One region of the Sphingomonas sp. Leaf357 genome, then DNA from elsewhere that is predicted to be linked to it. Evidence: riboswitches for the same ligand, from Rfam matches in the RefSeq annotation. Region 1 holds a riboswitch; the other holds the start of a gene.

Evidence for each region. Region 1 has a riboswitch for cobalamin ahead of metE (5-methyltetrahydropteroyltriglutamate--homocysteine S-methyltransferase). Riboswitches for the same ligand answer to the same signal wherever they lie in the genome.
Region 2: another riboswitch for cobalamin. It lies ahead of ASG11_RS12680 (TonB-dependent receptor plug domain-containing protein); the one in region 1 lies ahead of metE (5-methyltetrahydropteroyltriglutamate--homocysteine S-methyltransferase).

Annotation. Positions count from the first base shown of each region.
Region 1 covers NZ_LMPM01000001.1:1,340,099-1,348,003, reverse strand. Annotated here, with positions in the region: gene ASG11_RS06250 (TonB-dependent receptor) at 1-1,080, opposite strand, end outside; gene ASG11_RS06245 (hypothetical protein) at 1,474-1,695, shown strand; cobalamin riboswitch at 1,757-1,975, shown strand; gene metE (5-methyltetrahydropteroyltriglutamate--homocysteine S-methyltransferase) at 2,085-4,388, shown strand; gene ASG11_RS06235 (acyl-CoA thioesterase) at 4,393-5,181, shown strand; gene ASG11_RS06230 (catalase family protein) at 5,240-6,331, shown strand; gene ligD (DNA ligase D) at 6,477-7,905, opposite strand, start outside.
Region 2 covers NZ_LMPM01000001.1:2,709,046-2,716,950, forward strand. Annotated here, with positions in the region: gene ASG11_RS12680 (TonB-dependent receptor plug domain-containing protein) at 1-1,855, opposite strand, end outside; cobalamin riboswitch at 2,090-2,330, opposite strand; gene ASG11_RS12685 (DMT family transporter) at 2,418-2,744, opposite strand; gene ASG11_RS12690 (N-formylglutamate amidohydrolase) at 2,748-3,533, opposite strand; gene recJ (single-stranded-DNA-specific exonuclease RecJ) at 3,585-5,348, shown strand; tRNA gene ASG11_RS12700 (tRNA-Glu) at 5,426-5,500, shown strand; gene ASG11_RS12705 (sarcosine oxidase subunit beta family protein) at 5,925-7,184, shown strand; gene ASG11_RS12710 (sarcosine oxidase subunit delta) at 7,195-7,491, shown strand; gene ASG11_RS12715 (sarcosine oxidase subunit alpha family protein) at 7,488-7,905, shown strand, end outside.

The sequences.
Region 1 (7,905 bases):
GAAACCATGCGTGATATCGACGCTCGGCTGCTGGGGAACGCCGACGTCGGCGACGGTCTGGCGTTCGGGATGCACGCCGACCAACGGCCCCTTCGGCGCGATGCAGATGGGCTTGGTGCTGCCGGCGGCGATGGTGCCGCCGCAGGCGACGCCATTGAGCAGCAATGCGCCCGCGGCGTTGTACGTGCCGACGGCATAGCCGTTGGGATTGTAGTTGATCAGCTGGCTGTATTGCGGCGTGTTCTCGTCCTTCGCGTAGTCGTACGCGAAATCCGCGGTGAAGCCGTCGACCGGCTGCCAGCGCGCGGCGATCCTACCGCCCTTGCGATCGTAATAGTTCCAGCCGGTGGAGCCGGAAAGCGGATCCTTCACGGTCGGGTCCTGATGCTGGTACACGCCGTCGATCTTCACCGCGATGTCGTGGAAGGCCGGCAGGTCGAGATGCACGTCGGCATTGCGCGCACCGTAATTGCCCACCCCGCCGGTGACGCGACCGCCGAACACGCCGCTCGGTGCCTTGGACACGAGCGACAGCGCGCCGCCTTCGGTATTGCGGCCGAACAGCGTGCCCTGCGGACCTTTCAGCACTTCGATCCGCTCGATATCGAACAAGGCGGCGTTCAGGCCCTGAGTCTTTCCGAGCGCCACGCCGTCGATATAGACGCCGACGCCGCCGTCGCGCGCGGTCTGGTTCTGGTCGTACGGGACGATCCCGCGGATGCCGATCGTCAGCGCCGACTGGCGTGCCTCGAACGTCGCGATGCGCAGCGATGGGATCGAGCCGTCGGCCAGATTGAACAGGCTGAGCACATGACGATCCGCGATCGCCTGGGTGCTGAGCACGCTGATCGAGATCGGAGTCTTCTGCAGATTGGTCTCGCGGCGAGTCGCGGTGACGACGACTTCGCTCAGCTGATCGTCACCGGCCGGGGCGGGATCGGCGGCGGGAACGGGGTCGGCCACGGGGGTGGCGGCCGGGGCGGCCACCGGCGTTTCGGCGGCGAACACCGGCGACGCGGTCGCGGCGATCAGCGCGGTGCCGATCAACAGACGCAGCCGGAGGTTGGAGTGAGAACGCATGTGAAGCCCCTTTGGTTTTTAGAAACTCGTTACGGGGGCCGCTACACAGCATATGGGTCAGGATTGTTACGAAGACTGTAACACAAATAGTATTGTAAGGTTATTTTGGCGTCATAATCCATATTTTCAAAGTATAGCTTCTTTTAATACTATCTTCATCTTCAGCAGAAATCAGCTCTCCGCCATCAATGACACGACTTGCTAGAAATAACATCGATGTATTATTGAGAAAATGTCACATCGGTCAGGCTTTAAATTAAAGTCTTGCCCTTGCGGTTCAAGCGATCGACCGACGCCGTGCCAACGACATGATCTTGCGGCATAATGCTTTCGGGTGATATCCTGTGACGGTTACATGACCCGCCAGAGGTCGATTCCTTTAGGAGAAAGTCGGTGCACTGCGAACAGCATCTCGCCCTGAAAGCCATCCTGATCGGCCTGCGCCGCAGCGGCACGATCGATCGCCACGCGGTCAAGACGATCGTCTCGACGCTGCAGGAGACCGCGGCCAAGGCCCGCCCCAATTGCCCGGAAAGCGCGGACGGCCTGCTGCAACTTGCCGATGCGCTGGCCGAGGGTCCGGCCAAGACCTGCATGGTCGAGGTCGCCGCCTGATCTATTCGATCTCATATAAAGATTTCTTTATATGACACCTTGACCCCGTCCCCCGTTGCTGGGATGTTTGGCGGGTCGAGGTTCTCCGTGCATGCGGATGCGCGGAGCTAAGACGGGAAGCCGGTGCGCGCCTTGACGGGCGCAATGCCGGCGCTGCCCCCGCAACTGTAAGCGGCGAGCGGCGGCCATCGAGTGTCACTGACGGTGCGAGCCGTCGGGAAGGCCAGGCCGACGTGACGACCCGCGAGCCAGGAGACCTGCCTCCGACGCGATAACGTCCACCGGCGGGGTGTCCGGGCTGGCCGCTTGCATGCCGTGGCCGGGCCTTGTCCGTTCGCGCGTCCTGCTCGTGTCCCGTCTCTGCCCCGCTTCTCATCGGGGTATGAAGAATGACCGTCACCGTCGCCACCTTGGGCTTTCCGCGCATCGGCCCGCGCCGCGAACTGAAGTTCGCGCTCGAAAATTATTGGTCGGGCAAATCGAGCGAGGCCGACCTGCTCGAATCCGCCGCCGGCCTGCGCACCGCCGCCTGGGCGCGCCAGCGCGCGCTGGGAGCCGATTGGCTGCCCTCCAACGACTTCTCGCTCTACGATCATGTGCTCGACACCAGCGTGATGCTCGGCGCGATCCCCGAGCGCTACGGCGCGGCGCATGGCGAGGCCGATCTGGCGACCTATTTCGCGATGGCGCGTGGCACGACCGGGGCGGGCGACGATTGCGGCCACGGCCATGCCAGCCAGACGGCGTGCGAGATGACCAAATGGTTCGACACCAACTATCACTACATGGTGCCGGAACTGCAGGCCGGGCAGAAGCTGGCGCTCAACACGCTGAAGATCGTCGACGAATATCGCGAGGCCAAGGCGCAAGGATATGAGACCCGCCCGGTGCTGCTCGGCCCGGTGACGTGGCTGAGCCTGGCCAAGGGTCGCGACGTCGATCCGTTCGATTTCCTCGATGAGGTCCTGGGCCTCTACACCGTCATCCTCGGGCAGTTGGCCAATGCCGGCGCGGCCTGGGTGCAGATCGACGAGCCGGTGCTGGTGCTCGATCTGGACGAGAGGCAGCGCAAGGCGCTGACGCGCGCTTATGCCCGGCTGTCGCGCAGCGGACCCAGCCTGATGCTGACGACCTATTTCGGCGGGCTGGACGACAATCTGTCCTTCGCGGCCTCGCTGCCGGTCGCCGGGCTTCACGTCGATCTGGTCCGCGCGCCGCAGCAACTCGATGCCGTGCTGGCCAGCGCGCCCAGATCGCTGCTGCTGTCGCTGGGCGTGATCGACGGGCGCAACATCTGGCGCGCCGATCTCGCGGCCCTGCTCGACCGGATCGCCCCGATCGCCGCGACGCGCGACCTCATCCTCGCGCCGTCCTGCTCGCTGCTGCACGTGCCGGTCGATCTCGCCCTGGAGCGGAAGCTGGACGACGAGGTGACGCAATGGTTGGCCTTCGCGGTGCAGAAGATCGAGGAACTCGCGATCCTGAAGCGCGCGCTCAACGATGGCCGCGCCAGCGTCGCCACCGCGCTGTCGGCCTCGACCGAGGCCGCCGCCGCGCGCAAGGTGTCGCCGCGCATCCACGATCCGAAGGTCGCGGCGCGCATCGCCGCCGCCACGCCCGACCAGCGCGAGCGGCGGTCGGGCCATCCCGAGCGGATCGCGGCGCAGGCGGCGGTGCTGAACCTGCCCGCCTTCCCGACCACCACGATCGGCTCCTTCCCGCAGACCGCCGAGGTGCGCCACGCCCGCGCCGAGCATGTTCGCGGCAATCTGGGCGATGCGGAATACCAGGATTTCCTGCGCGAGGAGACCGCGCGCGCGGTGCGCTGGCAGGAGGAGATCGGGCTCGACATGCTCGTCCACGGCGAATTCGAACGTAACGACATGGTGCAGTATTTCGGCGAGCAACTCGCCGGTTTCGCCTTCACCGTCAGCGGCTGGGTGCAGAGCTACGGGTCGCGCTGCGTGCGGCCGCCGATCCTGTTCGGCGATGTTTCGCGACCCGAACCGATGACGGTCGCGTGGTGGCGCTATGCGCAGGGCCTGACCGACAGGCCGATGAAGGGCATGCTGACCGGCCCGGTGACGATCCTCAACTGGTCGTTCGTGCGTGACGATCAACCGCGCGAGGCATCGTGCCGCCAGATCGCCTTCGCGATCCGCGACGAGGTGACCGATCTCGAAGCGGCGGGTTGCAAGGCGATCCAGATCGACGAAGCCGCGCTGCGCGAGGGCCTGCCGCTGCGCAAGCGCGACTGGCAGCACTATCTCGACTGGGCGGTCGATTGCTTCCGGCTCTCGGCGGCGGGGGTCGGCGATGCGACCCAGATCCACACCCATATGTGCTATTCGGAGTTCAACGACATCCTGCCGGCGATCGGCGCGATGGACACCGATGTGATCTCGATCGAGACGGCGCGGTCGCAGATGGAGCTGCTCGACGGCTTCGCGCGCTATCGCTATCCGAGCGCGATCGGGCCGGGGGTGTACGACATCCACGCCCCGCGCGTTCCGGGCGAGGACGAGATGGTCGCGCTGATGCGACTGGCCCAGCTTCACCTCCATCCCGACCAATTGTGGGTCAATCCCGATTGCGGGCTGAAGACGCGCAAGTGGGAAGAGGTGAAGCCGGCGATCGCGGCGATGGTCGCGGCGGCGCGGACGTTGCGCGCCGATCTGATGGTCGAGGCGTAAGGCGATGGCGGCGGTGACGCATTCGGCGGGCGTCGTCCGGTTGATCGACATGATCTTTCCGGGCGACACCAACCATCACGGCACGCTGTTCGGCGGCGTGGCGCTGGCGCATATGGACAAGGTGGCGTTCCTTGCCGCCTCGCGCCATGGCCGCGCGCCGTTCGTCACCGCCGCCTCGCAACGCATCGATTTCACCGCGCCCGCTCTGAAGGGCGAACTGATCGAGGCGACCGGGCGGATCGTGCGCGTCGGGGCGCGGTCCTGCGATGTCGAGGTCGAACTGGTGGCGGAGGCATTGCTCAGCGGCGAGCGGCGCCTGTGCACGCGCGGGGCCTTCACCCTGGTCGCGGCGAAAAACGATTGCGGCCCCCTGCCCCCAATCCTGCCCGAACCGCCCGCGGCCGACGACGCGCTGCACATGATGGACATGGTCTTCCCACCGCAGACCAACCATTACGGCACGCTGTTCGGCGGCGATGCGCTGCGCATGCTGGGCAAGGCCGCGTTCATCGCCGCGACTCGCCATGCCAGAGCGGTGATGGTGATGGCGGCGTCCGATCGGATCGATTTCCGCGCGCCGATCCGCGAGGGCGAGATGATCGAACTGATCGCGCGCGTCAGCATGGCCGGGCGCAGTTCGCTGCGGGTGGACGTGCAATTGTGGTCGGAGGATCTGCTGACGGCGGAGCGCCGCCACGCGGCATCGGCCGAATTCGTCATGGTTGCGGTCGGCTCCGACGGGCGATCACGGGCTATCTCACAACGATCAGGGGAAAATAATCCGGCGGATTGAGCCAAAATCCGGATCGGGGCGTTGATCATGAGACATCCTCAACGAAGGACCATCTTTGATGAACAGCCCCGTCGCCTATGCCCCGTCCGTCGAACAGCCCAAGCCCGACGAAGCCGAAACCGTTCAGGGCCTGAAGGCCGCGTTCAAGACGATCCTCGACACGACGTCGAAGGATTACGGTCATGCCGTGCGCAGCGTGCACGCCAAGGGGCATGGCATCGTCACCGGCACCTTCACCGTGCTGGACGATCTGCCCCCGGAACTGGCGCAGGGCCTGTTCGCCGAAGCCGGCGAATATGACGCGGTGCTGCGCATCTCGACCGCGCCCGGCGATATCCTGGACGATTCGGTCAGTTCGGGCCGCGGTGTCGCGCTCAAGGTGTTCGGCGTGCCGGGTGAACGGCTGCCGGGCGCGGAAGATGGCGAGCAGGACTTCATCATGGTCAACGCGCCCGTCTTCGGCGCGCCGGACCCCGCGAGCTTCCTCAAGAACCTGAAGCTGCTGGCCGCGACCACCGACAAGGCGGAGGGCGCCAAGAAGGTGCTGTCGGCCACGCTGCGCGTGGTGGAAAGCGCGATCGAGGCGCTGGGCGGAAAATCCGCTCTGGTCACGCAGCTCGGCGGTGCGCCCGAGGTGCATCCGTTGGGCGAGACCTATTTCTCGCAAACCCCCTATCGCTACGGCGACCATATCGCGAAATTCTCGCTGCGGCCGGTGTCGGCCGGCCTGACCGAGGTGACCGGCGACATCGTGAATGTTCACGGCCGCCCCGATGCGTTGCGCGAGGACGTACGCGAGCGGATCATCGAGAATGGCGGCACATGGCAATTCTGCGTGCAGCTCTGCACCGATCTGGAGAAGATGCCGGTCGAGGATCCGACGGTGGAGTGGGACGAGAAGCTCAGTCCGTTCATTCCGGTCGCGACCCTGACGGTCGCGGCCCAACTGTCTTGGGAAAACGGCGCGAGCCAGGCGCGCGAGGATGTGCTGTCCTTCAGCCCGTGGCACGGCCTGGCCGCGCATCAGCCGCTCGGCGGCGTAAACCGCGCCCGACGGGAGGCGTACGAATATTCCGCCGGCTATCGCGCCGATTTCAACGGCTGCCCGATGCATCAGGTGAAGCAGCTGGAGGATCTCGACGCACGCTGATCCGGGCCAACTTAGGGCACAATGACTTTAAACCCGTTCGTGCCGAGCTTGTCGAAGCACGTGTTCCACAATCTCCGGCGGCGATCGGAACGCGTCCTTCGACAAGCTCAGGACGAACGGTGGTCAAATCTCAAGTCATGAGCGATTACAGGTCCGGCAGCACCTGCCGGGCCACCCCCCACCCGGCGAGCGACGCGTCCGACGCCCGCTCCAATAGCGCCTGCTCATCCCCGACATGCCACCTGGCCGGCGTATCGGTGTCGGCCAGTTCGCCCCACGTCACCGGCACCGCGACCGGCGCGCCGGAACGGGCGCGGACGGTATAAGGCATCACGGCCGTGGCGCCGCGCTGGTTGCGCAGCCAGTCGATGAAGATCTTGCCCTTGCGCTTGGCCTTGGACATGGTCGCGGTGAAGCGTTCCGGCTCCGCCTGTGCCAGCGCCTGGGCGAAGCGATCTGCGAAATCCTTGACCGCCGGCCATTCCGCCTCGGGCGTCAGCGGCACGACGACGTGCACGCCCTTGCCGCCCGAGAGCAAAGCGAAACTGACCAGCCCGATTTCCGCCAGATGCGCCTTCAGGTCCGCCGCGGCCGTCTTGACCTCGTCGAAGCCCAGCCCCTCGTCCGGGTCGAGATCGAACACCAGGCGGTCGGGCTTCTCGACATCGCCGATGCCGGCGCCCCAGCCATGGAACTCGATCGTCCCCATCTGCACGCACGCGACCAGCCCGTCGGCATCGTCGAGATAGAGATAGGGTTCGGTCGAGCCGTCCTTTTCCCGGATATCGACCTGATGGACATGCTTCCCGAACGATCCGGCGTCGTGCTTCTGGAAGAAGCAATGCTTGCCGCGCCCCTGCGGGCAACGCACCAGGCTGATCGGGCGGTTGCCGGCGAACGGCAGGATCACCGGCGCCATCGCCTCGTAGAACGCGGCGAGATCGCCCTTGGTCACGGTCGAATCCTCGAACAGCCGGCGTTCCGGATGCGTGATCGTGATGCTGGACGCGGCCGGCGCGGGCGCGGCCTTGGGCTGTTCCGCGACCACCTCGTCCGCCGCCTTGTCCTCGCGCAGGCCGAGGAAACTGGAATGGCGCAGCACGCCGTCCGGCGTCACCTCGGCAAAGGCGATTTCGGCGACGAGGCTCGGCGTCACCCACCGCGCGCCGCGCACCGCCGCCTTGGGCGCATCGACGGTCGGCGTCTTGCGCGCCAGCCGCTCCAGCTTCGCCCCGATATCGGCCATCACGTCCTGCGAGAAGCCGGTGCCGACCTTGCCGGCATAGCGGAGCGTGCCGCCGTCATTGACGCCGAGCAGCAGCGAGCGGAAGCCGCGGGTCTTGTCGCTCGGCAACCAGCCTACGATCAGGAATTCCTGGCGATGCAGGCATTTGATCTTCAGCCAGTTCTGCGTGCGCTTGCCGGAATATGGCGCATCGGCGCGCTTTGAAACCACGCCCTCATAGCCCTCGCGGCACATCGCCTCGAACAGTTTCTCGCCCGCGCCGACGATATGTTCGGCGAAGTGCAGCCGCTCGTCCGCCCCGTCCAGAATCGCGCGCAGCCGATCCTTG
Region 2 (7,905 bases), 1.4 Mb from region 1:
GCTCGTTGAACAGATTCTCGACCCGGCCGAAGACCGAAAAGCGATCGCTCAATTTATATTCGGCGTTCAGGTTCACCAGCACATATTCCTGCAAGCTCACCCGTACCGGAATGAAGCTCGGATCGGTAAAGGCGACATCGTCCTGCCGGCCGTTGTAGCGCACGGTCAGCGTGGTCGAGAATTTTTTGTCCATGCTGAACACGGTCGTGTTGAAGCTGCCGATATGGTTCGGGCGGCGCACCTCGACCGTGCCGTTCTCCCGCGCATGCAGATAGGTGTACGCAATGTCGAAGCGAAGCTGATCGATCGGTTGGGCCGAGGCGAACACTTCGACGCCCTTCTGCCGCGACAGGGTAGTGCGGTTGGCCGGCGATGCAACGAAGGTCGGCGCCGGGAAGGTCGTGTAGATCTCGTCTTCCAACTTGCTGTCAAAATAGGTCGCACCGATCTTCGCCTTGCCGCCGGCGAATTCCTGGTCGAGGCCCGCTTCCCAGCCTTTCGACTTTTCCGGCTTCAAATTCGGGTTGCCGATATAGCGGCCGTCCGCATAGGCGAAGAGTTCGAAATAGCCCGGATTCTTGACGCCGGTGCCGTACGCGCCGTGCGCGCGCAAACCGGACGGCAAGCGATATCCGGCCTGCAGGCGATAGGTCGTCACGTCGGCGAAGCGATCGTTCTGGTCGCGACGGATCGACGCACCCAGCACCAGCGCATCGGCGATCGTGCCCTCATACTGGCCGACGAACCCCCAATTCTCGGTCGATTTGCGCCCGCTGAACGAAAACGGAGAAGCCACCGTGTTCTGGAATTCCTCGCGCTCGTAATCCACCGCGCCGGTCAGCTTGCTGCGGAACTCGTCACTGCCGAACTGGAAGCTCGATTCGAGCGATCCCTTGTAGCGGCGGCCCTTGTCGCCATAATCCACGCCGAACGCGCTGTAGCCGGTCCGCGTCGTGTCGGCGATCTGCCCGGTCAGCGCGGTGTTCCACTTGCCGTCGGCCAGCGACAATGCTGCGCGCAGCAGGCCGTAATAGGCCTTGTTGCGGAAATGCGTGCCCGGCGTGTCGACGATATAGCCGAACTTCGGCCCGGAAAACGCCGTGTCGTTGCTCAGCGCATCGGTATAGCTGTAGCGACCCACGCCGGTCAGCTTGAAGATGTCGGACGGCGTCCAGTTCACTTTCGCGCTCGCGCCGACGCCAGTGTACCCCACGTCGCGCGTGCCATCCCGCGCGGTCGGCGTGCCGTTGGTGCGATAGAGCGTGCCGGACAGTGCATAATCCAGCGTGCCCGCAACCCCGCCGAAGCGCGCCGCGCCCGCCGCCGTGCCGAACGATCCGCCCTCGACGCGAGCGCTCAGGCCCTGCGATTCGGTGCCGGTGGGCGTGATATACTGGATCACGCCGCCGATCGCGTCCGATCCGTAGAGCGACGATTGCTGCCCGCGCAGCACTTCGATCCGCGCCTTGTCGTCGGCGATCAGCGTGCCGAAATCGTATTGGCCCTGATAAGGGTCGGACGCCTCGATCCCGTCGATCAGGACGAGCACGTGATTGGCTTCGCTGCCGCGAATGCGGATGTCGGTCAGGCCGCCGATCGAGCGGTTGACGGCGACGCCCGGCACGTCGCGCAGGATGTCGGAGACGATGCGGGTCTGGCGCTCCTCCATCTGCTCGCTGCTCAGCACCGTGACCGAGGCCGGCAGATCCTTCACCGCGATGCCCTCGCCCGAGCGGGATGCGGTGACGGTGATGTCGTTGCCCTCGGCATCCTTGGGCGGCAGCGAGGCGTCGCTCTGGGCGAGCGCAGGCGTGGCGGCGACAAGCGCCAGCAGAGATACGAAAACGGTCTTCATGATGTTCAGTCCCCCCGCGCCATTCTGGACGACGCGACTGGGGCCGTGTGTCGCGTGGCGAAACGCGAACGACGGCGACGGTTCAGCCGAACGGACGCGGAGCCCGGCTGCCTCGACACCGTGTGCGGCCCCGGCCGCACGGTTCGGGCCGCCGGCAAAGCATGGCTTCGCCAGAACCCGATTCGTCGCTCGAACGGACTCGTTCCGTGCCTCGGCCATCCCCTGGACGCGAGAGCATGAGCGACAGCGCCGGCAGGTCTCCTGGCTCACGGGTCACGGCTCGATGCACGCCTTCCCAGATCGTCTCGATCCAGTGGCCGTCCCGCCGGCCCCCGTTCGAAGGGCCTGGACAGGACATGTGCATCGCGCTCTCCGCTTACAGTTGCAGGGACAGCCGCGGCTTTGGGAGGAACCCCTCCCGCACCGCATTCCACATTTGAGCCCCTTGCGGGGCACCGGCGCGATCATGCGAAGCCGGATGGTTCGCATCCGGTTTCGAGTGCGCCCTTAGTGGAAATGCTGCGCCGCGCAAACGAAATCCGCGCGAGGCGGCGCTCCGCGCTCAGCCGTGCCCGGTGCGCAGGTTCAGGATCACGACGCCGGTCACGATCAGCCCGATCGCGGCCAGCGCGGTCGTGTCGAGCTTCTGGGCATAGGCGATCCACGCCACCGCCGTGACCAGCACGACGCCCGCGCCGGACCAGATCGCATAGGCGACGCCGATCGGGATCGATCGCAGCGCGAAGGACAGGAAATAGAAAGCGGCGGCATAGCCGACCACCACGATCAGCAACGGCCAGGGTCGCGTGAACCCTTCCGCCGATTTCAGGAAGGACGTGGCGATCACTTCCGACAGGATCGCCACCGACAGCCAGATCCAGTTCGGCACGGCTCAGCGCCCGCCGATGCCGGAGGCTGCCGCGCGCAACACCGCCGCCAGCCGTGCCGACCAGTCCGCGCATCCGGCGGCCGTGCCGATCAGATCCTGCCGCACCTCGATCTCGGCATAGGGGCGGCGCGCAGGATAGGCATGGCGCGGCACGGTGTAGTCGATCGCGTCCATGCTGTAGGGCTCGTTGTCGCCGACCGTCAGCGTATCGTCGGCCCGCAACGCCGCGAGCAGCGCCTGCGCGAACGCGGTATCGCCGCCATCGTGCAGCACGCCGATCTCCCACGGCCGCGTTACGGTCTGCCCCGCGCTTCGCAACATCGGGGTGAAGCTGTGCAGCGCCACCAGGATCGTCCCCTGCCCCGCCGCATCGCGCCGCGCGATCTCCGCGCCGATCGCTTCCTGATACGGCGTGTGGATCACCGCCACGCGCGCCGCGCGCTGGGCTGCATCCAGATCGCGATTGCCCGGCACGACGGTCAGGTCGCTCACCTCGGGCATCGCATCGGCCCGCGCCGGATCGCGATTGCAGTCGATCACGAGGCGCGAATAGGTCTGCCGTACGAACACCGCGTCCAGCGCCTCGGCCAGCATCGGCCCCAGTTCGCCGATGCCGATATCCCAGCCGATGTGTCGCGCGAGTTCCTGCGGCGGCAGGCCCAATCCGGCGAGGCTCTCGGGCACCAGCTTCCCGGCATGATCGCCGATCAGCAGGAAAGGCGAGGCGCCGCCCGGATTGATCACCTGTACCGGCGACGGATCGTTCGCGCCCAGCAATGCCGCCGTCATGTCGCCGTCCTTCCTAACCGTTCGCCGCTCGTCTAAGCCTTCGGTCACATCATGAACACCGTCCTGAACATCACCCGGTCGATTCTCGGCCAGCCGTGGCGCTGGCGCGCGCTGGAAACCGACACGCGCGATCCCGGCTTCGCGCCCGACGATCTCGTCACGCAATTGCTGCTCGCCCGCGGCTGCCCGCGCGAGGATCTGGAGGCGCACAAGGCCCCCAGCATCCGCACCTTCATGCCCGATCCGTCGATCTTCCGCGATATGGACAAGGCGGCCGAACGGCTTGCCGATGCGATCGCGCACAAAGAATCGGTCACCGTCTTCGGCGATTACGACGTGGACGGCGCGACCTCCGCCGCGCTGATGATCCTGCTGCTGCGCGATCTCGGGCTGGAGGCGAAGGCCTATATCCCCGATCGCCTGATCGAAGGCTATGGCCCGTCCGGTGCCGCGATGCTGCGCCTGAAGGCGGAGGGCGCGGACCTGATCGTCACGGTCGATTGCGGCGCGCAGGCGTTCGACGCGCTCGAAGCCGCGCGCGACGCCGGGGTCGACGTGATCGTCGTGGATCATCACAAATGCACGCTCGCCTTGCCGCACGCCCATGCGCTGGTGAATCCGAACCGGCTCGACGAGACGGACGGCGCGGCGCACGGTCATCTCGCGGCGGTCGGCGTCGCCTTCCTGCTCGGTGCGGCGCTGATTCGCGTGATGCGCGCGCGCGGTGCCTTCGCCGACACAGCCGAACCGCGCCTGCTCGATCTGCTCGACATCGTCGCCCTGGGCACCGTCGCCGACGTGGCGCAACTCCGCGGGCTCAACCGCGCCTTTGTCGCGCAGGGGCTGAAAGTGATGGCGCAGCGACGAAATATCGGCCTCAACGCCCTGATCTCCGCCAGCCGCCTCACCCGCGCGCCGACCGCGCAGGATCTCGGCTTCGCATTGGGTCCGCGCATCAATGCCGGCGGCCGCGTCGGCAAGTCCGATCTCGGCGTGCGCCTGCTCACCACGCGCGAACCGCAGGAGGCCGCCGCAATCGCCGCCGAACTCGATCGGCTGAACGAGGAGCGGCGCGCGATCGAGGGGATCGTGCAGGAGGCCGCCGACGCTCTGGCCGGCGTGGCGAAGGAGCGTGCGGTGCTCGTCGTCGCCGGGCGTGGCTGGCACGCCGGCGTGATCGGCATCGTCGCCGGCCGCCTGAAGGAGAAATACGGCCGCCCGGCGATCGTCATCGCCCTGGACGAAAATGGCATCGGCAAGGGATCGGGCCGATCGATCTCGGGCGTCGATCTCGGCGCGGCGGTGCTGTCGGCCAAGGATAGCGGCCTGCTCGTCGCCGGCGGCGGCCATGCGATGGCGGCCGGCCTGACGATCGCCGAGGACCAGTTGGCCGCGTTCGGCGACTTCCTCGAAACTCGCCTCGCCGACGCCGTCACCCGCTCGATCGGCGATCGCGCCCTGCTGCTCGACGCCCTGCTCGCCCCCGGTGGCGTCACCCCCGCGCTGGTCGAAGCTCTGGACAAAGGCGGCCCCTACGGCATGGGCTGGCCCCAGCCCCGGATCGTCGCCGGCCCGGTGCGGATCATCAAGGCAGAGATCGTCGGCAACGGCCATGTCCGGGTCATCATCGCCGGCGACGACGGCCGGTCGCTGAAAGCCGTCGCCTTCCGCCAAGCCGATACCTCGCTCGGCGCCGCGCTGCTCGGCGCGCCGCCCCATCGGCGACTCTGGCTCGCGGGCCGGGTGAAGATCGACGATTGGGGCGCGAAACCGGCGGCGGAACTCCATCTGGACGACGCCGCCTGGGCCGATTAACCAAACGGACAAATCAGCGGGTTGACCAGCGCGGCGCATTTCCCTAACCGCCTCCAACCAACCGGCGCTGCCGGCATGGCCCCTTCGTCTAGCGGTTAGGACGCGGCCCTTTCACGGCTGAAGCACGGGTTCGATTCCCGTAGGGGTCACCAAATCATTGAAGTTGCGGGACCGGTGGTATGTGCCGACCCACCGGCCGGGACAGCTTGGACTGACACGGGCACTACCTCGACCGACAAATGCGAATGCCAGAACGTACCGCAAACGGTCGGTGACCCCTGAAACTTCGGATTGCGGTATCCGACTGAGCTAGGACACGGCTCCACCAACGACTGGAATGCGCTGTCGGAATCTCCAAGCCTTACGGCGCTGGCAAGCAGGGCCGTAAGGTGTCCCGGATGCGTCACCGGAGGTGCCGTGCGCCGCGATGTCGGCTCGATGCGCGCGGCGCGGCCCGGTGCGCAACGATGTGCGACCGCACGCCCGATCGCCTCCGTGCACAAGATCCTTGCAATCTCAGTAAGCCCCGCCATACAAGTCTTACATACAGTTGTGTATGTTCGCGAGGTGGTTCCGTTGGCAAAGCTGGACTATTCGGGCTGGCGCGTAGTGCGGGAAGGCCTGCGAAGTCAGAGCGGCTGGGGCGAGGCCTGGCGCAATCCCGAGCCCAGGGCCGCCTATGACGCCATTATCGTTGGCGGCGGCGGCCACGGCTTGGCCACGGCTTACTACCTCGCCAAGACCCACGGCATGCGCAACGTCGCCGTGCTGGAAAAGGGCTGGTTGGGGGGTGGCAACACGGGCCGCAACACGACGGTCATTCGTTCGAATTATTATTACCGCGAGAGCGCTGCGCTCTATGACATGTCGCTCAAGCTCTACGAAGGGCTGGCTCGTGAACTGAACTACAACGTGATGTTCAGCCAGCGCGGGATGATCACGCTGGCGCACAGCCGGCACGATCTGGAAGCCGCCGCCCGCTGGGTCAAAGCGATGCGCATAAACGGCGTCGATACCGTCATGGTCGACACCAAAGAGATCGCGCGCAGAGTGCCGATCCTCGACATGTCGCCGGAAGCACGCTTCCCGGTGATGGGCGGCTTTCTGCAGAAACGGGCCGGCACGGCACGCCATGATGCCGTAGCATGGGGCTATGCGCGCGCCGCAGACGCACTGGGAGTCGACATCATCCAGCAATGCGAGGTGACCGGATTTCGCCGCGCGACCGACGGCACGATCGCTGGCGTCGATACGAGCCGCGGACCGATCGCCGCCCGCTCGGTCGCACTCGCGGTGGCGGGACATTCGACCACGCTTGCCGAAATGGCGGGCTTTCGCCTGCCCGTCACCAGCTATGCGTTGCAGGCCTTCGTCACCGAACCCCTAAAACCGGTGCTCGATACCGTCGTGCTGTCGCTGGCCACCGGAGTCTATCTCAGCCAGTCCGACAAGGGCGGACTGGTGATCGGTGGCGCCCTCGATCTCTACCCATCCTATGCGCAACGCGGGAACATGCCGATGGCGCGCAACGTGCTGGGCGCCGTGGCGCAGCAGTTTCCGCGCTTGGGGCGTGTGCGGTTGTTGCGGCAATGGGCCGGCATCGTCGATGTCGTGCAGGATTCGAGCCCGATCCTCGGGGCGACACCAATCCCCAATCTCCTGATCAATTGCGGCTGGGGCACGGGCGGGTTCAAGGCGATCCCGGCAGGCGGCACGCTGCTGGCGCACCACATGGCGACCGGCGCGCCGCATCCCCTGGCAGCGCCCTTCTCGCTTGCGCGCTTTTCGACCGGCGCGCTGATTGACGAAGCCGCCGCCTCCGGCATCGCGCATTGAGGGACGAACCATGCTGCTGATCAATTGCCCCCTGTGCGGGCCACGCGACGAACTGGAGTTCCGGTGCGGTGGTGAAAGCCATGTCAGCCGGCCCGGCCCCGCCGAAACCGTATCGGATACCGACTGGAGCGCGTACTTGTTCGCGCGTAGCAACCCCAAGGGCGTGCATTACGAACGCTGGGTCCACGCCTTCGGCTGCCGGCGCTGGTTCAACGTGGCGCGTCACACCGTCACGCATCGCATCGAAGCGATCTATGCGATGCACGAGCGTCCGCCGGTCGCCTTCGACGGAAGCGACGGGCTGTGACGGGCGGGCAAACAGCTCGCGTCGCCGCCGGCGGACGCGTCGATCGATCCCGGCCGCTGAGTTTCACTTGGGAGAAACGCAGCTATACGGGCTATGCAGGGGATACGCTGGCATCCGCGCTGATGGCGAATGGCATCACGCTGGTGGGCAGATCTTTCAAATATCACCGTCCGCGCGGCATCATCGCTGCGGGTGTCGAGGAGAGCAACGCGCTGGTACAGCTGGGCCAGGGCGCGCGCTCAACGCCCAGCATGCGCGCGACCGAGGTGCTCCTCTATGACGGACTGGTGGCCAAGCCGGTCAACTGCTTTCCAAACAGCCGGTTCGACGTCGGCGGCATCAACAATCTGGTCGCGCGCTTTCTTCCTGCGGGCTTCTACTACAAGACGTTCATGTGGCCGGATTGGCACCTGT